DNA from 3 places in the Luteipulveratus mongoliensis genome. Region 1 is predicted to be linked to each of the others. Evidence: predicted binding sites of a transcription regulator. Region 1 holds the regulator's gene; each other region holds the start of a gene.

Region 1 (7,425 bases):
GACGCGGACCGAGTTGTTGGCGTTCTGGTACTGGACGGAGGTGATGTCCTTGCCGCCCAGGTCCATGTCGAAGCCGGCGTCGCGCAGCGCGCGGATCTTGTCCTCCTCGCGCGCCTTGGTCTCGATGAACTCCACGATGTCGGGGTGGTTGACATCGAGGACGACCATCTTGGCCGCCCGTCGGGTGGCGCCACCGGACTTGATGGTGCCGGCCGACGCGTCAGCGCCGCGCATGAACGAGACCGGACCAGAAGCCGTACCGCCGCTGGAGAGCAGCTCCTTGGAGGAGCGGATACGGGAGAGGTTGAGGCCGGCGCCGGAGCCACCCTTGAAGATGAACCCCTCCTCCTTGTACCAGTTGAGGATCGAGTCCATCGAGTCGTCGACGGACAGGATGAAGCAGGCCGAGACCTGCTGCGGGCTCTTGGTGCCGACGTTGAACCAGACCGGTGAGTTGAACGCGAACACCTGGTGCAGCAGCGTCCACGTCAGCTCGTGCTCGAAGAGCTCCGCGTCCTCGTCGCTGCGGAAGTAGCCGAAGTCTTTGCCGGCCTTGACGTAGGTCAGCACCACGCGGTCGATGAGCTGCTTGAGGCTCTTCTCGCGGACGTCCGTGCCCAGTGCGCCGCGGAAGTACTTGGTCGTGACGATGGTGGAGGCGTTCAGCGACCAGAAGTCGGGGAACTCGACACCGCGCTGCTCGAAGATCGTCTCGCCGGTCTTCCAGTTCTGCTGGACGACATCACGCGACTCCCAGGTCACCTCGTCATAGGGGTGCACGCCGGGCGTGGTGTAGATCCGCTCGACCTTTACACCCTTGCTCTTGCGACGAGCCTGTGACTGCGCGCGCGTCGTCTCCGTCATGGCGACTCTCCCTCTCTCGTTCTTCACTGATCGTCTCGCTGACCACTGACAGTGGTCGTGATGTCTTCGGGTCCGTGCTCGGTGTCGGACTCCACCCGCAGCAGCGTGATCGCGGCCTCGAAGTCCTCGAGGGACTCAAAGGCCTGGTAGACGCTGGCGAATCTCAGGTAGGCGACCTCGTCCAGCAGCCGGAGTGGGCCGAGGATCTCCAGGCCGACGTCGTGCGCGTCGATCTCCGCGACACCCTTGGCCCGGATCGACTCCTCCACCTGCTGGGCCAGGAGCGCGACGTCGTCATCGCTCACCGGTCGCCCCTGACAGGCCTTGCGTACGCCGCTGATCACCTTGCCCCGGCTGAACGGCTCACTGGCGCCGGACCGCTTGACCACGGTCAGGCTGGCGTTCTCCATCGTGGAGAACCGCTTGCCGCAGCTCGGACACTGTCGCCGCCGCTTGATGCAGGTGCCGTCCTCGTTGGTGCGGCTGTCGACCACTCGACTGTCGTTGTGACGGCAGAACGGGCAGTGCATGGCGGCTCCTCTCCACATACGTCGTACGCCGCCCTCACCCGTCATGGTCAACACCGAAATGGGCATAGGAATGCCCGGAGACGGTGCTCTGACGGTGTCCCTCCGCGTCTTCCTGTGGATAAACCTGTGGGTATCCGGTGGATGACCTGGGGACTATATGTGGACGACTTACAGCGGTGTAACTACTAGATATAGGGATCGTAAGACGCCTGGCGCCCAGGTGCAAGATCCGTCGGCCTTGGGTTGTCCAGCAGTCAGATCACTGCAGGTCAGGGACCTGCGGTGGGCGTGTCGCAATGTCCGAATCCGGCGTGTCGCGCGGCGATCGGTGGTACCGGTCGCCACCCACGCCGCACCACCATCGAACGCGCCACGGCCGGGCCGTCCACCACGCGGTGGATGGCCCGGCCGTCACGACGCGTGGTGCGAAGTCAGCCCTGCGGGATCACCAGCCGCTGGCCGGCGCTCACCTGGAGAGAGCTCAGTCGGTTAGCGAGCTGCAACCTGGCCACTCCCTCGTGGACCGGCAGTCCAGGAAGCTCAGCCTGCGCGATCTCACTCAGCGTGGCACCCGGCTCAACCGTCACCACCCGAGTCGGTGGGGTGGAAGGCGAGGACGCCGCGGCGACGGAGGCTGTGACCAGACCCAGCACGGCCAGCGCTCCCGCCAGCAGGAGCATCAGGCGACCGCGCGGCGTCAGCCGAAGGCGCGGCCCCCTCGCCCTGCTCATCACCGGCTCGGGATCGGGCACCACCGTCAGGTGGCGCCGACGCACGGTGGGCGTCGAGCTCTGCGGATGCTCCCAGGCGATGACCGCGCTCATGATCTCCTCCAACCTCTGCTGTGCTGATCCGAACACATGTGCGATGGAACGCTTGTACGATGTATAGCACGGGTGTTCGATGAAGTCGAGACCAACCGCGAACGTCCGCCAGCTCCGCCACCCGCGACATGCGTCGTACAGGTGTTTGAGAACTGTGTCCGAAGTTCATAGGCTTGGCTCACAGATCGAGACTCAACCAGCGACCACTGACATCGCCTTGCGCGACGGTGCTCTGGCCGCGCTAAGACGGGGAACGAGGACCACCAGATGGCCAAGATCCACGAGCTGCCGGAGCCCGACAGCCACGCGCTGACCACGCGTCAGCGGAAGGTGCTGGACGTCATCCGCAACTCGATCGACCGCCGCGGCTACCCGCCGAGCATGCGGGAGATCGGCGAGGCGGTCGGCCTCACGTCTCCGAGCTCCGTCGCGCACCAGCTGTCCATGCTGGAGCGCAAGGGCTACCTGCGGCGTGACCCGATGCGCCCCCGGGCGATGGAGGTCGTGTCACCCGACATGGGCAAGCGCGACCGCGGCTACCGCGGCGGTCCGGTCAGCGCAGCTGCCGAGTCCGGCATCGACGAGACCGGCATCAACGACGAGCGCCCCGAGCCGTCCTACATCCCCGTCGTGGGACGGATCGCAGCGGGCGGCCCGATCCTGGCCGAGGAGGTCGTCGAGGATGTCTTCCCACTCCCCCGGCAGATCGTCGGCGAGGGCGACCTGTTCCTGCTGAAGGTGGTCGGCGACTCGATGGTCGATGCGGCGATCTGCGACGGCGACTGGGTCGTCGTTCACCAGCAGCAGACCGCGGAGAACGGTGACATCGTCGCAGCGATGCTCGACAACGAGGCGACCGTCAAGACGTTCAAGCGCACCCGAGGCAAGGTGTGGCTGATGCCCCACAACGAGGCCTACGAGCCGATCGACGGCGATGAGGCCACCATCCTCGGCAAGGTCACCGCCGTCCTGCGCAGGGTGGTCTGACCAGCTGTCATCGGCCTCCCGCTCTCCATCTCGCGGGATGCCGATGACTACTGAGGAAGTGCCTGCTCGAGATGGGTCAGCGTCTCTCCCAAGGGAGTCTCGATCTTGATCGTGGTCTCGGCTTCCCCGCGCGTACGACCGCGGGTGAGAACCGCGACCGGCAGGCCGAGGCGAGACGCACGTCGTACGAACCGATAGCCCGACATCACCATGAGCGAAGACCCGAGGACAAGCAGGCCATCCGACTGCTCGACCACACCAAAACACTTCTCCACCAACGGTTTTGGCACGGCCTCCCCGAACATCACCACGTCCGGCTTGAGCTTGTCCGAACCACACACGACGCAGGTCGCGACGCGAAAGGTCGAGACCAGCTCGTCAGGGAGTACGACGTCACCATCCGGTCGGATCTCACCGCCGACCTCGCGATCGAAGGTCGGATTCGCCTGGGTCAGCCGCTCGTCGATGACCTCGCGGTCGTAGCGTTCGCCGCACTGCATGCAGACGACGTGCGAGAGCGAGCCGTGCAGCTCGAGCACGTCGACCGAGCCGGCCTGCTGATGCAGCCCGTCGACGTTCTGAGTGATGACGGTGCCGAGCAGACCTCGGGCCTGCAGCCGAGCCACGACCTGATGACCGACGTTGGGTCGCGCGCCTTCAAAGCGTCGCCAGCCGACGTAGCTGCGCGCCCAGTAGCGCTGTCGGGCCTCCGGCGAGGCCAACAGCTCGGTGGCCGTCATCGGCGTGATGCGGCGTTCACCGTCGGGACCGCGGTAGTCAGGGATGCCCGACTCGGTGGACAGGCCGGCGCCGGTCAGCACGGACAGCCCACCCGCGGCGACGAGCCTGACCAGCTCGTCCCAGGTCGATGCGTCGACGTCCGGTGGTCGAGTCGTCGCCTCAGTCACACCAGCAGTATCCGGGACGTCTCCTGCTCACGGCGCTACGGGTCGCTGACCAGCGTGAATTACCGGACAGCGATGCGTTGGCAATATCGATAACACCAACTTATACTGGCGGGCATGATTGACGCTGCTGGCCTGCGCGTGATGCGCGCGATCTCCGATGAGGGCAGCTTCACCGCCGCAGCTGCCTCGCTGGGCTACTCCCAGCCAGCCATCTCCCAGATGGTGCGGCGACTCGAGGAGCGCACCGGCACGGTGCTGGTCGAGCGACTCGGCCGTACGGTCCGCCTCACCGAAGCCGGTCACATCCTTGCCCGGCATGCCGGACCGGTGCTGTCCGCTCTCGAGCTTGCGGAGGCAGAGGTCGCCGCCATCGCCGGGCTGCGTGCCGGGCGCGTACGGCTGATGGCCTTCCCGTCCTCCTCGTCGACCTTGGTGCCTCGTGCTCTCGCTCTGGTCAAGGAGCGATTCCCGGAGGTGCAGGTGACCTTCGCCGAGGCAGAGCCGCCGGAGTCCCTTGCCGCGCTGCGTGCCGGCGAGTGCGACCTCGCAGTGGCGTTCGCCTACGAGGGTGACGATCTCCCCCGTGGCGAAGAGGGCCTGGAGGCCTTCTCCATCCGCAAGCTCCTGGACGACGAGGTCCGTCTCGCGGTGTCCAAGAAGCATCCGCTCGCCGTGGCGGGCAAGGCCAAGCTGTCCGATCTGGCCGACGAGCAGTGGATCGCCGGCTGCCCTCGGTGTCGCGGCCACCTGCTCTCGCTCGCTGCGCGCGAAGGGTTCGTGCCCGAGGTCGCCTTCGAGACCGAGGACTACGTCGCGGTTCTCGGACTGGTTGCCGAGGGCCTCGGTGTCGCTCTGGTCCCAGACCTGATCCTCCGCTCAGCGAGCAACCCGGGCGTGGTGACGATGCCGATCGACCCGGCCAACCGTCGTACGGTCCTGGCCGTGACCACGCCTGACCTGCAACGGGTTCCGGCGGTCGAGGCCACCCTCGAGGCCTTGCACGAGGCCGCGCGCGCCACCTGCTGACCGCAGGATGCAGGGAGTTCTCCAAGGATTTGGGGTCATCGGGGCGGTCATCGCCGTCGGCTTCGTCCTCGCCCACACCGGTGTGCTCGACCAGGCCAGCCAGCTCATGCTCGCCCGTCTGGTGTTCTTCGTCGCGACGCCGTGCCTGCTGTTCACCCTGCTGCTGAAAGCAGATCTGCATCGGGTGTTCTCGGCAGGTCTGGTGGTCGCACTGGCCAGCGTGGTCTGTGCGGGCGGGATCTATCTGGTGCTGGCCCGGCTGGTGTTCCGCCGGGACGGCGCCGACACCGTGGTGGGCGTCTTGTGCTCGTCGTACGTCAACGCGGGCAACCTCGGGCTGCCGATCGCGGTGTACGTGCTCGGCAGCGGAGCGGCGATCGCACCGATTCTGCTCATGCAGCTGCTGGTCCTGACGCCGCTGTCCTTCGCGTTCTTGGACACCCTGACTTCCGGTCGGCGTCCATCGATCATGCGAGTCCTCTCGCAGCCGGCGCGCAATCCGGTGACCGTCGGCTGCTTCCTCGGTGTCGCCCTCGCCCTGACCGGGTGGGATCCACCCTCGATCGTCATCGATCCGGTCACCATGATCGGCGGAATCGCTGTGCCTGCAGCCCTTCTCGCGTACGGCGTCTCGCTGCGACTCGGTCCGCGACCGCTGTCCGGCGGCTCGGCCGGCGAGCTCGCCACAGTGGCGCTGCTCAAGGTCGCGGTGCAGCCGCTGGCGGCGTGGGCGATCGCGCGCCTCGCGTTCGGGATGAGTGGCAAGGACCTCCTCGCGGCCGTCATCGTCGCGAGCCTGCCGACCGCGCAGAACATCTTCGTCTACGCCACCCGCTACGGCCGCGCCGAGGTGCTCGCTCGCGATGCGATCTTCGTGACCACGGTCTCGTCAGTGCCGGTGCTGCTGGCCATCTCGGCTTTCCTCACCTGATCCTCGTCCGGGCCGCGTCGGACGTCAGCCCGGACGTGCGACCAGCGGCCGGCCACCCCTCACCACGACGGCGATCGCCCCACCGCGATCGGTGCGATAGACCGTCGAGCCGCTGTCTCGCAGCAAGGTCATGGTGCGCGGCGCAGGATGCCCGTAGTCGTTGTCGGCGCCGACACTGATCAGGGCGATCGGCGCGCTGATCGCCTTCATCAGCGACGGGTCCTGGTTGGCCGAGCCATGGTGAGCCACCTTGAGGACGCTCACGGGGCGGGACACCTGCTCACGGGCCAACGCTCGTCGGACCTGCGCCTGAGCCTCTCGCTCTGCGTCGCCCAGCAGGAGGATCCGGATGTCGGCAGTCTCGACGTCGAGTACGACGGAGGCGTTGTTCTGGACGGAGCCGGCGTGAATCTCTCTGGCAGGCCACAGGACTCGCGCTATCACGCCGGGCCAGCGCAGCTCGTCGCCGGCGATGAGCGCGCGCACCGGGACGCCATGCGCGGCCGCCGTTCGTTGGACCGACGGCTCCTGCGAGGGCTCCTCGTCCGCCGAGCTCGACTCGCCCGGTCGGTCATGGACAGAGGTCGTCAGGATTTCTCGGGTCGACCGTCCGTCCAGCGCTCCAGCGAGGCCGGCAACATGATCTGCGTGGAAGTGCGTCAGGACGACCGCGTCGAGAGTGGTGATCGCGAGCCGGTCCAGGCACGAGTCGATGAGAGCAGGGTCCGGGCCGGCATCGACCAGTACGCCCGAGTGCTCGCCCGTACGGAGCACTCCCCCATCGCCTTGCCCGACATCGCAGGCCACGTAGACCCACCCTTGCGGGGGCCAACCGAGTCCGGGCAGCGGAGTCCACGCAGCAAGCAACAGGACCGCGACGCCGGCCGCAACGGCCGGTCGCCGCAGAGCGCCGGCTACCAGCCACGGACCCAAGAACAGCAGGGCCAGCACCAGGCCGGCCAGGAGAAACGCACCCGGCGGACCGTCGGGCCACGGCAGAGTTCCGAGCGGAACACCTGCGAACACGTGCGCGATCTGGGCGATCCCCCATGCCGGAAGGCCCGCCAGCCAGGCGGGCACGACGGCCAGCGGACCGGCCCACGGCGCGATGGCGACGACCGCGACCCCGGCCAGCGTCGCCGGGGTGACCAGCGGTGCGGCCAGCAGATTCGCCGGAACGCCAACCACACTGACCGAGCCCTGCAGAAGCACGATGACCGGTGCGCACATGGCCTGCGCGGCGACCGGGATCGCGATCGCCTCCCCGAGCCACGACAGGCGCGACGGCAGGAACCGGGCGAACCACGCGCCCCAGGGGCGGGCGAACAGCACCAGTCCGAAAGTCGCCAGCACGG
Region 2 (7,425 bases), 1.5 Mb from region 1:
TCGCGGCCACCACCCGCTGCCGCTGACCGCCGGAGAGCTGGTGAGGGTACGCCCGCGCCGCCTCCGCGGGCGACGGCAACCCGACGTCGTCCAGCAGCTTGACCGCGGCAGCGCGAGCAGCCTTGCGGTTGCTGTGTGTTCGATGCAGACGCATGGTCTCGGCGACCTGGTCACCGACGCGCATCGTGGGGTTGAGCGCGGTCATCGGCTCCTGGAACACCATCGACATCTGCTGCCCTCGCAAGGGCGCCAGCGTGCCCTCGGGTGATCCGATGATCTGGGTCGAGCCCAGTCGGACGGAGCCGCCCGCACTCAGCTCCTCAGGGAGCAGGCCCATGAGCGCCAGAGCCGTCAACGACTTGCCCGAACCCGACTCGCCGATCAGGCCGACGCGCTCGCCCCGACCGATCGTGAACGAGACGTCCTCGATGAGAGGCAGGCCACCGGCGTACACCGACAGGCCCTCGGCCTGCAGTACCTCGCTCATGTTGCGCTCCCCGCGTCATCACGCGCCGCGACCTGGGCGCGTCGCTCCATCCGTGGGTCGAGCATGTCCCTCAGTCCATCACCGAGAAGGTTGAAACCTAGTACTGCCAACGCAATTGCGACTCCAGGGATGATCGCGAGGCGTGGCGCCTGCCCCAGGAGCGACTGGCTCTCCTGCAGCATCCGCCCCCACGAGGGCACGTCGGGCGGCGCGCCGAGGCCGAGGAACGACAGCGCCGCCTCCGCCAGGATCGCGATGGCGAAGGACACCGACGCCTGCACGATGATCAGGCTCATCACGTTGGGCAGGACGTGACGTACGCCGATGGCCAGTGGCCGTCGACCCGCGGCGCGGGCGGCGACGACGTACTCGGCGCCCATGACCTGGAGGGCGCCGCTGCGGACGACACGGGCGAAGACCGGGACCGTTGCGATACCGATCGCGATCATCGCGGTCAGCACGCTCGCCCCGTAGACCGCTCCGAGCATGATCGCCAGCAGCAGCGCGGGGAACGCGAGGAGCAGGTCGTTGATGCGCATGAGGACTTCGCCGAGCCAACGCAGTCGAGGGCTCGTCATGGCGGCGACGATGCCGAGAGGTACGCCGATCACGGCTGCGATGCCGACCGAGACGATGCCGACGAAGAGTGTCGTCCGGGCGCCGACCAGGATCTGCGCGAAGACGTCTCGGCCGAGCTTGTCGGCACCGAGCCAGTGCGCGCCGGATGGTGTGGCGAGCCGGTCGTCGGGCACGACGAGGCCGGGATCCTGCGGCGTCCAGACGAACGAGATCAGGGCGAGGAGGACCACGGCGGCCACGAGGACGGCCCCGGCGATGAGGCTCGGGTTGAGGCGTCTCATCGGCTGCTCCGCAGACGTGGATCGATGACCAGGTAGAGCACGTCGACGACGAAGTTGACGATCAGCACTGCCGCCACGAGCAGCACCACGATGTCCTGCACCATCAACAGGTCCCGGTTGGCGACGGCGTCCAGCAGACCCGAGCCGAGGCCCGGGATCACGAAGACTCGCTCGATGACCACGGCGCCGACCAGAAGAGTCGAGAGCTGCAGTCCGAGCACGGTCACCACCGGGATCGCCGCGTTGCGCAACCCGTGGCGTACGAGGGCGGGCATGGGCCGCAGACCCTTGGCGCGCGCCGTACGGATGTAGTCCTCGCGCATCACGTCGAGGACCGCGGATCGTACGTATCGGGCGAGCAGGGCGCCCTGCACGATGCCCAGGCTGACAACCGGGAGGACCAGCTGCTTGAGGAACATCACCGGGTCGTCGGCGGGCGCGGTCCAGCCGTTGGCCGGCAGCCAGCCGAGCCGGACCGCGAACAGCGCCACCAGCAGCAGGCCCGCGAGGAAGGCCGGGATCGCGACACCAAGCTGGGACAGCGCCGAGAGCACGAGGCCCGAGAGCTTGCGGTGGCGGACGGCCATCAGGATGCCGAGCGGCACCGCGATGAGCACGGCGACGATCATCGACGTGGCAACGAGCCAGAGTGTCACCTGCAGGCGATCGGCGACCTGCGGGCCGATCGCGGCACGCGAGATGTAGGACGTACCGAGGTCGAAGTGCAGCAGCCCTCCGACCCAGTCGAAGTACTGCGTCACCTTGGGTCGATCCAGGCCGTAGTCGCGCTCCAGCTGAGCCACCGCGTCGTCAGATGCGTTGACCCCCAACGCAACTCGCGCCGGGTTGCCTGGCAGCACGACCATGAAGGCGAACACCACGACCGTGCTGATGGCCAGACTCGCCATGAGAATGCCGAGCCTGGTCAGCAGACGAAGGATCATCGGCGGTTCATCAGCGGCTGAGCGCGGCCAGGTCGAAGCCTTCGGTGATGGCGTTCTTGGGCAGTCCGGTGATGCCCTTGTCGGCGACCATCAGGTTGGGCAGCAGGAACAGGAAGTCGGCGGCTGCGTCGTCCACGAGGAGCCGTGCTGCCTTCTTCATGTTGGCGACCTGATCGGTCTCCGTGCCGGAGTCAGCCGCCTTGAGGTAGGTCTGCATCTGCGGGTCGGAGAACTTGGTGTAGTACTTCGGGTCGCCGAAAACCGTTGGCAGGTCACGGGGTTCGACGTGACTGATCATCGACATGTCGTAGTCAGCGTTGGTGAAGACGTTGCTCAGCCACGCCGCGGGGAACTCCAGGGTGTCGAGCTTCACCTTGAAGCCGACCTGCTCGAGCATGCTCTTCACGACCGGACCGCAAGCGGTCGCATAAGGCAGTGCGGGGAGACGCAAGCGGATCGTCGTACCGGCCTTGCCTGACTGCTTGAGCAGGTCCTTGGCCTTCTGCTGGTCGTAGGGCGTCACCTTGGTGAGGTCCTCGTACCAAGGATCGGTCGGCGGGACCATCGAGCCGATCTGCTCACCATGGCCGGCCCAGCAGGTGTCGATGAGGCCCTTGTGGTTGATGCCGTAGCGGACCGCCTGACGAACTCGCTTGTCGTTGAACGGTGCTCGCGCGTTGTTCATCGACAGGACGATCTCGCCGTTAGTCGTGCCTTCGATGATCTGGTACTTGTCGGGCGAGAACTGCGACAGCGACTCGGGCGCCTGCACGGTGCTGACGACGTTGATCGTCTTGGAGAGCAGCGCGTTGTTGAGGGACGTCGGGTCCTTGAAGTACTTCAGCGTCACCGTCTTGAAGTGCGGCTTGGTGCCCCAGTACTTCTCGTTGCGGGTCAGCACGATCGAGTCGCCGCGCGCCCACTTGGTGAACGTGTAGGGGCCGGAGCCGATCGGCTTGTTGGCGAGGTCGCCGCCGGCCTTGGGGAAGATCGCGCCGATGCGAGTCGTCATGTCGAACAGCCAGTTGTTGCTGGGCTGCTTGAGGAGGACCTGGACCTTCGTCGGGCTGAGCGCCTTCACGGACGCGACGGGGTCCATCTTCGCCTTGAGACCGATGGTCCACTTCGTCTTGACCTGGTTGATCGAGTAGACGACGTCGTCCGCGGTGAGGGGCGTTCCGTTGGAGAAGGTGGCGTTGGCCGGCAGGTCGAACGTGTAGGTCTTGCGGTCCTTCTCGACCGACCGCTTGGTCGCGAGTCCGTTGACGACTTTCCCGTTCTGGTCCTGCTTGACGAGCGTCTCGTAGATGTTGCCCAGCTCGGCCTGCGGGATCGCGGCGCCATCATTCTTGGTGAAGTCGAGGCTGGCCGGCTCAGCGATGAGGCCGATGGTGATGCCGTCGTTGCTCGGTCCGCTCGGCGCGCTCGACCCTGGCGCACCTGATCCGCTGGTGGTCGGCGCGCTGCCCGTCTGGTCGTCCTTGGTGGAGCCGGCCGAACATCCGGCCACCAGGCTGACGCCCAGCACTGCCACCACAACTCGGGTACGACGGAGGGACATCGAGACTCCTTGTCACGGGCGACGCCACCTCGCGCCGCATCGAAAGCCAAGCATGGCGTACGCCGCCCGGTCGCGCAGCGCGTCGCGGGTCACACTTTGGAAAACCTGAGTCAGCCCCCGGCCGGGTCGCCGCTGCGGCGCGGGCCTGGGCGGCGCGGGCCTGGGCGGGGCGGGGCTGGGCGGCGCGGGCCCGGGCATGCGACTGAGCCCGCCACGTTCGGCGGGCTGAGGGGCGGCGGCGTCAGGTATGGCCAACGGCTTGGTCCAGCCGCCAAACAACACCGGTCGGGCTGATGGCCGCGGTCAGGTCGCGGCGGTGGACGAGCGTGTGGTGCCGCTGACACAGCAACGCCGCGTTGGCCAGGTCTGTGCGGCCGCCGCGCGACCACCAGACCACGTGGTGCGCGTCGCACCACTGCGCCGGGATCGTGCACCCTGGGAAGGTGCAGCCCTGATCTCGCTGCCACAGCGTCCGCCGCTGCGCCGGGGTGAACAACCGCACCTCGCGACCCACATCAAGCACCTCACCGGCCGAGCCGAGGACCATCGGCACGATCCCCGCATCACACGCCATCCGGCGTACGACCTGCGCTGACAGCACCTCGCCGGTCGCGGTCGTGCCGGCCCCAGCGCGCGCGGCAACCCCTGCCCCGGCTCCCACCCGAACCCCGGCTCGGCCGAGATCCTCGGCCAGCTCTTCCCACGGCAGCGTGACCACGACCTGCGCCTTAGCGGCCTTCGGCTGCTCGCCCGGCGCGGAGACGCCTCGTCGCACGACCTCGATGAGAGCGTCCGCACGACGCGTGGCGGCAGGGCGCGGGTCGGGTTCGCCGTCGGGACCCGGCACCGGTGCGGACAAGCCGGCGATCGCAGCGTCGATGGTCGCGGCACCTTCGGGATCAAGAAGCACTCGATACTCCGCCAGACCCGCCGGCCCTGCCTGCTTGAACAAGGCCCGACCACGCCCGGCAGCATCCTGCTCCGCATCGAGATCGCGCTCCGGCTTCAACAGCTGACCGGCACGACCGATCGCGACCCGCAGCTCGCGCGGTGTCAGGCCCGCGCGCTCAGGAGTCTCAGCAGCAGCCCCCACCAGGATGTCGACCGTCTCCGCGAGCGGCGCCGGCTCGGCCACGGGCGCGACGTCGGTCACGAACCGCACCAGCTGATCAGCCTTGCCCAGACCCACCGCGCCCGCGACGAACGCCTCCCACACCGGCCGCGCTGCCGTCCGGTCTGCAGCAGCCGCGACCCGGTTGACCCGCGAGACGTGCGACGGATCCGGGGGCAACCCGACCCGCGCCTCGACACCGCGGCGCTGAACGGTGGCCACCCAGTCCACGACCCCGAAGCCGTGCTCCCGATGCAGACCCCGGCCGATGCCCTCACGCAGCACCGCGACCTCGACCCGGTCCAGCACGGCACGCGCTGCACCCGTGAGCGCCAGCAGTTCCTCGACCTGGACTCCCGACAACGACCACAGCCCGTCGCCGTCGATCACATCCAAGGACTCGACCGCAGCCTGGGCAGCACTGACCATCGCCTCTCCTCGAGGCTGCTGATCAGTCGGTTGAACGGCCATGCATCGAACGTACATTCGACCACCGACAACCTCCTCCAAGCCACCAGTCACCAGCAGCACCAACGGCTTCCGACGTCGAGAGGTCAGGCGGCGCGAGCCGACAATCTCGTCGGAGGCGGCTCCTGTGGACAACGGCACAGCGTGCGCGGGGCCACCAAGATGGGCGCATGCGCATCGCCCCGTTCCGTGAGCCGACCGACATTGGTCCGACTCGCAATGCCCCATGCGTGCGGACGGCTCGGCATACTCACGTCGGCATTGCCCGAACCACAGGGGGAACATCCATGCAGGCCAGCCCTTTCCGCGCGACCGCGACCAGCGTTGCGCTGGCTGCACTCGTCGGTACGACGCTCCTCACCGGTTGCGACGACTCCGGTTCGGAGGGTGGCAGCACTCCCACGTCGTCTGCGAGCTCGACGACGTCCGCGCCCTCGTCACCTCCGGCCAGCAGTACGTCCGCCTCACCGACCTCGTCCGCACTCGGCCCCGGACTGCCCGGCGTCCCCGCCAATGCCCGTGCCAACACCGAAGCCGCCGCCATCGCCTTCACCAAGCACTACATCAACCAGGTCAATCACACTCGGATGGCACCAAAGACTGGGGTCATCGAGCCATTCGGGCTGCCCGGCTGCAAATCGTGCACCGCCTTCGCCGGAAGCATCCAGTACCTCAAGGAGAACGGAGAAAGGTACTCGGCTCCACTTCTCCTGGTGTCACGCGCTACCCGGATCACCGGCGAAAGCGGAATGGTCATCCAAGTCGGATTCAACGCGACGACCGTTCCCGTGATCGGCCGCGACGGCACAACGTCACGCACCCAGCGCGCATCTGCCGACTACGTAGCCGTCTACTTCCTCAGGTGGGCAGCCGACGGCTGGCGAGTCAAAGAAATAAAGGAAGCGGCGTGAGGCCCACCACGGTTTCGCTTACGGCACTTGCCGGATCAGTAGCGCTCTCAGCTGTTCTATTGACGAGTCCTGCCCGCGCTGACACGCCGCCACCACCATCTGACTGTGGGCAGGCATGTCAGGGCAACGGAGGCCAATACAACGGGTTGCCACCGACGTACGTGTACAAGACCAAAGGGCCGTGGCCCGGCGGCAAGGGCAGTAAAGGCGGCGGGCAACCGGTCCCGTACGAGTACACGACCCCGATGGCCTGTCCGCGCAGCAGCCCGGACAACCCGAACGACTACGGCTGCGGCAGCGCGCTCACCATGTGCATGCAGCAGGTCCACGCGACCGGCCCGTACTCCCGCGTCTATCGCCGCCTGCTCGGCCCGGACGACACCAAGGGCCCGTGGGAGCTCGTCGGTTCGACGTGCTGGCCGGAGAAGGTCCCGGGCACGCCGGCCAAACCCCGCCTGACCATCGCGATGATCAAAGCCGCGTGGACGCACACGCCCTTCGCCAAACCGACGCTCTCGATCCAGCCGGTCGGCAATCGGACCCTCGTGACTCTCCCGACCTATTTCCAGGTGACGTGGCCGGCGACGGGCAATCAGCCCGACGAGGTCCGCACCGTCACGCTGGTCGGACAGCGCGTCGACATCAAGCCGACGTTCAAAAAGGTGACCTATACGTTCGGCGACGGCACCTCGGCGACCACCACCTCACTCGGCGGGCCCTACCCGACCGGCGACATCAAGCACGCCTACAACAACCCGGGTTCGGTGAGCGTCAGCACGACAGCGACGTACGGCGGGCAGTTCCGTATCGGCGGACAAGGTGAGTGGGTCGACGTACCTGGCACGCTGCCGATCGCCGGACCCGCGCAGCAGCTGCAGATCGTGACCGCGACCAACCGTCTCGTCAACGAGTGAGGTCCACGGTCTCGATACGGGCCTCCGCAAGCTCCGGCCCTACTCGACCGGCGGGAGAGTCCGCCGCAGACGGCCAACCCATTGACCGTTACCGGTGAGTCAACAAGACTGTCCGCACCGTGACGCTCTGCACACGGCGTACCAGGAGGTCCCATGCGAGTCGTACCCG
Region 3 (7,425 bases), 2.4 Mb from region 1:
CGCTGGGGGCCGGCCCCCGACGCAGATGCCGTACGGGCCGCAGCGCACCGTGTGGCCGAACAGGCTTGTGACGCAGTCGTTTTCACGAGTGCACCTGGCGCGGTGGCGTTCCTCGACGTGTGTCGCACCGAGAAGGTCCTGCCTCAGGTCATCGCGGCGTTCAACGCGCCTGACGGGGTCGTGGCAGCGGCAGTCGGCACGGTCACCGCCGGGCCGCTCGACTCGGTCGGCATCCGTGCCTTGATCCCGGACCGCTTCCGTCTCGGCGCTCTCGTACGCACCCTCGTCCGCGAGCTCGCCGAGCGTCGCGGGCTGCGGGTGCTGACCGCGCAGGGTGAGCTGCGAGTACTCCGCGGAGCGGCCGTGCTCGACGGCGAGGTCCTCGCGCTGTCGCCCAATTCCCTTGCGGCACTGAGGGTTCTGGCCGCCGCGGGCGGGAGCGTCGTGTCGCGCACGGACATTCTCGAGGCGCTCCCGGGTTGCTCCAGCGACCTGCACACCGCGGAGGTCGCCGTCGCGCGGCTGCGCGAAGGGCTCGGGTCGCGCGACCTCGTGGCGACAGTGGTCAAGCGCGGCTACCGCCTCGCGGTGACGGACGCATGACACCACTTGTCCTGTGCGCTCACGGGACTGCTGACCCTGACGGGCGGCGTACGGTCCTCGACATTCTCGACGCAGTCCGTACGGCGCGTCCCGGCATCCGGGTCGAGGTCGCCTACGTGGACGTTCAGGAGCCGAGCCTTGCCGATGTCGTCGCCCAGGTGCACACGCAGGATGGTCCGCCCCTGATCGTCCCGCTGCTGCTCAGCACGGGCTATCACGTCAGGGTCGACATCGCGGGTGTCGTCGAGGCGTACGCCGGCACCCGGGCCGCGCCTGCGCTCGGACCTGGGGAGCGGCTGGCTCACGTCCTGCACGACCGACTGGTCGAGGTCGGCGCGACGCCCGATGACGAGGTCGTCCTCGCGGCGGCCGGTTCCTCGCGCTCGGAGGCGGCCAACGATGCCGAGGCGATGGTGGCGCTCCTCGCCGCACGCTGGCAGGGGCCGGTGCGGCCGGCGTACGGCTCAGCGGCGCAGCCCGATGTCCCGACGGCCGTCGCGAGCGCGCGTGAGGCGAGACCTGGCGTACGCGTGGTGGTGGCCTCCTATCTTCTGGGGCGTGGTCACTTCCACAGCCAGCTGTTGCGTGCTGGTGCCGACCTGGTGACGGAGCCGCTCGGGGCTGATCCCCTCGTGGTGGAGCAGGTCCTCGCCCGCGCGGGCGACCCCTTTGGCCTAGGCCGAAATGGTGGTGACGCTCGGCCAGCGTCTGGCTAGGTTCGCGACCATGAACCTCGACCGGCCGCTCGCGCCGAACCCCAACGACCTCCACCCAGCACCGGCGACGTTCGTCGTCACCAGCACCGATCTGGTGGACGGACAGGCGATGCCGGCGGCGCAGGTGGCCTCCAGCGCTGGTGGCGAGAACCGCAGCCCCCAGCTGAGCTGGTCCGGAGCGCCGGCCGAGACGCAGAGCTACGTCGTCACCTGCTTCGACCCGGATGCGCCGACGTTCAGCGGCTTCTGGCACTGGCTCGCCGGGGACATTCCCGCGACCGTGACCGAGCTGGCGGCCGATGCCGGCGCTGAGGGCGGTGCGGGCCTCCCCGAGGGCGCAGTGCAGCTGCGCAACGACGGCGGGGCCAACGCCTACATGGGTGCCGCGCCGCCGCCCGGAGACCGCGTGCACCGCTACATCTTCACGGTGCACGCCCTGAACGAGGCCGACCTGGAGCTGGAGTCGGACGACGCCGCGGCGTTCGTCAGCTTCGCCGCCCTGGACTGCGAGATCGCTCGCGCCACCCTCACGGTGACCTACCAGCGCTGAGGGCTCCTGGCGAGGGCGCCGGTGGGCTTTGGAGGTCCAAAAGCCCACCGGCGAGATGCGTCCTACTACAGGGTCGGGATCCCGGTGGTCTCGCGGATCCAGGCTCGCCATGCGACCACGTCGGTATAGATCGTTGGAGCCTGGCCGTCGCCATCGTCTTGGACGAGACGGCTCGCAGCCCCGACCAGCTGCCACTGACCGTCGACCTTGGTGAGAGCCGGACCGCCCGAGTCCCACTTCGAGCTCGTGGGGCTGTAGCAGTTCTCTTGGTAGACGTGAATGATGCCCTGCCAGCAGTCGAGGTCCGGCAGACGCGGAATGTCACGCTGGTTCAAGGTGATCGACGGTGGGCAAGCAGCGGTGTCACCAACGCACTGACGTCCCCAGCCGACCAGCCGGGTCTCTCCCTCGCTGACGGTCGGCGCGATCTGGACAGGCTTGTTCAGAATCGGTTCCTTCAGCTTGAGCAACGCGATGTCCGTGCCGTAGCCCGGGAACGGGTTGCCCGGTGGCGTCGGAATCTCAGCAACATCGGCCCAGACGCCACCCTCCAGCAGGCTGAGGCTGCCGAACCGCACATGCAGCTGGTCGGGAGTGTTGTACACGCCGGTGTCGATGTTCATGATGCAGTGTCGTGCGGTGACCGCCCACTGCGGCGCGATCAGCGAGGCGCCGCACACGTGGTTGTGCTGCGAGTCCCGGTTGATGGAACCCATGAATGAGTACGGCTCTTGAACTGGCTCGCCGCCGATCACAGCCTGCGCCGGTCCGATGCCACTCAGTGCGGCCAGTCCGACAGCGGCTACGACGCCGAGTGCTATGCGAGATCTCATCGGGCTCTCCCCTTGGTGTGATGCGGTCACATGGTGGTGCTCGGCCCGCGATATCACGGACAATGGTAATTCTTACCGTAAAACCGACCAGTCATGTAAATCACGAGGCGGCAGGTGATCCATGGGTGGGTGAGCCTGAGGGCGTGCGGTGCTTTGGCCCCCGGTCGTACGTGGTTGATACCGCCGACCGAGGGCGCGCTGTGGATGACCTCTGCTGGGGCCTCGCGCTTGACTAGGCTCGGCGCCAGTCCTCAAGTCCCGAGAAAGCTGGTATTGCCATGGTCTGGGTCCTGATCGGCATCGTCGTGGTGCTGGTGCTGCTCGTCCTGTGGGCGGTCATGTCCTACAACCGCCTGATCAAGCTGCGCAACCTGGTGCAGGAGGCCTGGCACCAGATCGACGTCGAGCTCAAGCGACGGCACGACCTCATCCCCAACCTGGTCGAGACGGTCAAGGGTTACGCCGCCCACGAGCGCGGCACGCTCGAGGAGGTCATCCGGGCCCGTGGCGCGGCCATGGCAGGCGCCTCCACGCCGGCCGCCGCCGCGCAGAACGAGAACATGCTGACCCAGGCCCTGGGCCGCCTGATGGCGGTGGCGGAGGCCTACCCCGATCTCAAGGCCAACCAGAACTTCCTCTCCCTGCAGGCCGAGCTGTCCTCCACCGAGGACCGCATCGCTGCTGGCCGGCGCTACTACAACGCCAATGTGCGCGAGCTCAACACCAAGGTCGAGACCGTGCCGACCAACGTCATCGCCGGCTTCGCCAAGATCGGCAAGGAGGAGTACTTCGAGGTCGAGGACCAGGCCCGCAATGCTCCCAACATCAGCTTCGGCGCGGGTTCGGGTGCGGGTGGCCCGGGGTCGCCGACCATCGCTGATGCGGGTTCGCCGGTCCAGCCCTCGTCCGTGGAGTTCGGCCAGGCCGGTACGCCGGCTGGCCCCGGCCAGGCACCTCCGGCCGGCCCCGGGCAGACGCCTCAGGCGCCCCAGGCACCTCAGGCGGCCCCCGGTCAGGTGCCTCCTGCGGCACCTCAGCAGGGCCAGATCCCGCAGGATCAGCCGCCGTATGGCCAGCCGCCCGTGACGCCGCAGGCGCCGATTCCGCCCGCTGAGGGCAATCCGCCGTTCCAACCGCCGCAGCAGCCCTGAAACCGCTGGTCAGAGCGGGTTTCCATATACCTTCGGAGGGCTTTTCAGGCTCCTCATCTGTGTGATGCCGATCACAATTGGGTGTTTTCGGGTAACGATTTGGTGCTACCGGACGGTTACCCCCTGACCTCACGGTCGTACTCGGTCCGTCCCCAAGATCAGGACCGAGTACTGGTGCGCCCCCGCCGAACCCTCCTGAGGGCGCGTAACCGGAACTTCCGGAGCCATTTTCGAGGGGCGGCGTACACACGCAGCTGGCACACCCGTTTGACGGGTGCGCCTGGTGCCGTGCGCCGCGAGGCGGCAACACCGAAGGGAAACACCTTGCTCATTCGTACCGAGAGCAACCGCAAGGCACGTCTGACCACTCTCGCCGTCACCGGCGCCGCGGCCGCAGCTGCGGTCTCGGCCGGCACCGCTGGCTCCGCTTCCGCGGACAGTGGCGTCTGGGACCGCGTGGCACAGTGCGAGTCCGGTGGCAACTGGAACATCAGCACCGGCAACGGCTTCTACGGCGGCCTGCAGTTCACTCAGTCGACCTGGCGCGCCTACGGCGGCAGCGGCTCCCCGCAGAACGCCAGCAAGGCCGAGCAGATCCGCGTTGCGAAGCGCGTTCTCGCGGGCCAGGGCGCCGGCGCATGGCCGGTCTGCTCCAAGCGTGCGGGCCTGACCAGCGGCAACGGCGGCTCCGCCTCCTCGATCGACCGCTCCTCGCGCAGCACCGAGAAGCGCGTCGAGACCAAGCGCACCGTCAAGGCTGCGCCGAAGCACACCGCCAAGACCGAGCGCAAGGTCGTGCGTCACCAGGCCGCGGCCCCGAAGCACTCCGCTCCCGCGACCCCGTCGGTCAAGGCCAGCGGCAACACCGTCACGGTGCGCTCCGGCGACACCCTCTCCAAGCTGGCCGAGCGTCTCGACGTCTCGAGCTGGCGCCAGCTGTGGGCCGCTAACAGCAAGACCGTTAGCAACCCCAACCTGATCTTCGTCGGCCAGGTCCTGCACCTGCCTGCGTGATCTCTCGCGCGTAAGCCCCGGGAAGCCTCGTGCTTCCTGGGGCTTTCGCATGTCCCGAGCCGGCCGTCGAGCGTCCGCCCGACTGTGCCCGTAGGCCGGGGTCGGCCGGCCTGCCATGCCCGTCCTGAGGCACTTCCCAGACTTCTTTCAACTTCTCTGCCCTCCGACGCAACCTTGGGGAGGGGTCAATGCGTCTATGGGAGTAGCAGTGACAAGCCGAGGGGTCGGTGATGGGGCTGGGCGTCGGGGGGCGCCCGGCCCCTTCTGCATGTTCGGGCCATGATGTGGCTCATGCGCGAAGACAACGAAGAGGCCACCCGCCCTCTGTGGCGCGCTGCCCAGGCCTTCCGCATCGCTACCGTGATCTACGCGGTCGCCACTCAGATCTCCTCCGATCAGTTCCACACCCGCCCAGGGCTGAGCTGGACGTTCATCGCGCTCCTGGTGGTCTGGTCCGGAGTCGCTGTCGTGGCCCTGACCGCCGGCCGGCACCGCGCCGAGATCGTGATCGCCGACCATGCCGTGGCGATTGCGCTGCTGTACGCGAGCCGGCTGGTCAGCGACGAGAAGTTCTGGAGCCAGCACCAGCCGCTGCCCACCACGATCTGGGTGACCAACGCCGTGCTGTCGGCGGCCGCTCTGTGGGGGCCGTGGGCCGGTGTGGGGAGCGGGCTGCTCGTCGGGCTGGCGAGCCTGTCCGCCACGAACGACCTGCCCAACGTCCTGAAGGACTCCACCGTCCCGGTCCTCGTGACCGCCGGTCTCACCATGGGGGTGGCCGCCGCTGCGGTCCGCCGGGCCAACGAGCAGGTGGCCGAAGCCATCCGCATCCGGGCCGCGACCGCCGAGCGTGAGCGGCTGGCCCGTGAGGTGCACGACGGGGTGCTGCAGGTGCTGGCGCTGATGCGCCGTCGCGGCGCCGGCGCTCCGGGCGAGCTCGGCGAGCTGGCCGAGCTGGCGGGGGAGCAGGAGCAGGCCCTTCGGGTCCTCCTGTCCGAGCAGGCGACGCCGATTCATGGCCCGGGAGGTTCGGTCGACGTACGACGTCTGTTGCGTGGCGTCGCGCCGTCCGGTGTCGATGTCTCCGCCCCTGCGTCCGCCGTGCTGGTTCCGCGACGGGATGCGGAGGCGCTGGAGGGTGCGGTGCGTACGGCGCTGGCCAACGTCGAACGGCATGCCGGACCCGAGGCCCGGGCCTTCGTGCTCGTCGAGGATCTGGACGACGAGGTCGTCGTCACGGTGCGAGACGACGGCGTCGGGATCCCGCAGGGCCGACTTCGAGAGGCTGAGGCAGAAGGCAGGATGGGCGTCAGCAAGTCCATCCAGGGGCGGATCGAGGAGCTCGGCGGCACCGCCGTGCTCGTCACCGCGCCAGGGGAGGGCACCGAGTGGGAGCTGCGCGTCCCACGCCAGCGCGACGTGGACCCGAGAAGGAAGTGACCAGGGTGGGAGATCCAGGGCAGGTCGGCGAGGACGAGTCTCGGGTGACGGTCATGGTGGTCGACGACCACCCGATGTGGCGCGACGGAGTGAGCCGTGACCTGGACGCGGCCGGCTTCGAGGTGGTGGCCACTGCCGATGGCGTCCAGGCGGCGGCGCGTCGGGCCGCCGCGACGTCGCCGGACGTCGTGCTGATGGACATGCAGCTCCTCGACGGCAACGGCGCCGAGGCGACGGCTGCCGTGCTCGAGGTCGCGCCGGATGCTCACGTGCTGGTGCTGTCGGCCTCATCCGAGCGGGACGACGTGCTCGAGGCGGTGAAGGCCGGGGCGTCGGGCTACCTCGTGAAGTCCGCTTCCTCGGCCGAGCTGATCGACGCGGTGACCGCTACGGCCGCCGGGCAGGCGGTCTTCACGCCCGGTCTGGCGGGCCTGGTCCTGGGCGAGTACCGCCGGATGTCGACGGCGCCCGCACCGGCCGACGGCCCCGCGCTGCCGACGCTGACCGAGCGGGAGACCGAGGTGCTTCGGCTGGTGGCCAAGGGTCTGACGGCGCGGCAGATCGGCACCCGCCTCAACCTCAGCCACCGCACGGTCGAGAACCACGTGCAGTCGACGTTGCGCAAGCTGCAGCTGGCCAACCGGGTCGAGCTGGCCCGCTATGCGATCGAGCAGGGCCTCGACTGACCGGCCCTGTGGATAACTTCGGAGCCGCAAGGCTCGCTCCTGGCAGCGTGGGCGCCCTACCCACGAGACGCAGGAGGGGCGCATGCCCGACGACAACATCCACTCGATGTACGACCGCCAGACCACCTGGGTCGAGCCCTGGGGCTATGAGGACCTGGGCTACGACGAGGGGCCGACGAGGTCGTACGGCAGCGGGTCGTACGGCGCTAGCTCGTACGGCGGCAGCTCGTACGACAGCGGGTCGTACGGCGCCGGCCCGGGCAGTCGGTCCGAGCCCCTGTCGTACGACGACCTCATGCCCGAGCCGGACGGCGTTCGGGGTCGGCTGACGCAGCTCAGCCTGGTCGATGGTCGCGTCGTCGACATCACCTCAGGGCCGGTGGCGGGCACCCGGTTCCTGGAGTACGCCGATGAGCATGACCGCGAGATCCG

Evidence for each region. Region 1 encodes LexA, which represses DNA repair genes until DNA is damaged. Its sites were predicted from a motif close to TCGAACANNTGTTCGA; they were not measured.
Region 2: VV02_RS24860 (HNH endonuclease signature motif containing protein) is a predicted target of LexA. The motif match lies at 5,438-5,453, and genes of this name have one in related genera.
Region 3: VV02_RS06075 (LysM peptidoglycan-binding domain-containing protein) is a predicted target of LexA. The motif match lies at 4,109-4,124, and genes of this name have one in related genera.

What each region holds. Positions count from the first base shown of each region.
Region 1 is NZ_CP011112.1:3,713,847-3,721,271, forward strand. Features, by position in the region: gene VV02_RS17630 (vitamin B12-dependent ribonucleotide reductase) at 1-864, opposite strand, end outside; gene nrdR (transcriptional regulator NrdR) at 888-1,394, opposite strand; gene VV02_RS17640 (LysM peptidoglycan-binding domain-containing protein) at 1,826-2,218, opposite strand; gene lexA (transcriptional repressor LexA) at 2,486-3,205, shown strand; gene VV02_RS17650 (NAD-dependent protein deacetylase) at 3,253-4,113, opposite strand; gene VV02_RS17655 (LysR family transcriptional regulator) at 4,228-5,139, shown strand; gene VV02_RS17660 (AEC family transporter) at 5,147-6,070, shown strand; gene VV02_RS17665 (ComEC/Rec2 family competence protein) at 6,095-7,425, opposite strand, start outside.
Region 2 is NZ_CP011112.1:5,213,854-5,221,278, forward strand. Features, by position in the region: gene VV02_RS24840 (ABC transporter ATP-binding protein) at 1-487, opposite strand, end outside; gene VV02_RS24845 (ABC transporter permease) at 484-1,347, opposite strand; gene VV02_RS24850 (ABC transporter permease) at 1,344-2,291, opposite strand; gene VV02_RS24855 (ABC transporter substrate-binding protein) at 2,302-3,852, opposite strand; gene VV02_RS24860 (HNH endonuclease signature motif containing protein) at 4,094-5,434, opposite strand; gene VV02_RS24865 (DUF6318 family protein) at 5,719-6,342, shown strand; gene VV02_RS24870 (hypothetical protein) at 6,504-7,256, shown strand; gene VV02_RS24875 (lysophospholipid acyltransferase) at 7,410-7,425, shown strand, end outside.
Region 3 is NZ_CP011112.1:1,294,268-1,301,692, forward strand. Features, by position in the region: gene VV02_RS06050 (uroporphyrinogen-III synthase) at 1-603, shown strand, start outside; gene VV02_RS06055 (sirohydrochlorin chelatase) at 600-1,319, shown strand; gene VV02_RS06060 (YbhB/YbcL family Raf kinase inhibitor-like protein) at 1,330-1,869, shown strand; gene VV02_RS06065 (S1 family peptidase) at 1,935-2,702, opposite strand; gene VV02_RS25895 (LemA family protein) at 2,981-3,853, shown strand; gene VV02_RS06075 (LysM peptidoglycan-binding domain-containing protein) at 4,178-4,867, shown strand; gene macS (MacS family sensor histidine kinase) at 5,159-6,307, shown strand; gene VV02_RS06085 (response regulator) at 6,313-6,993, shown strand; gene VV02_RS06090 (hypothetical protein) at 7,076-7,425, shown strand, end outside.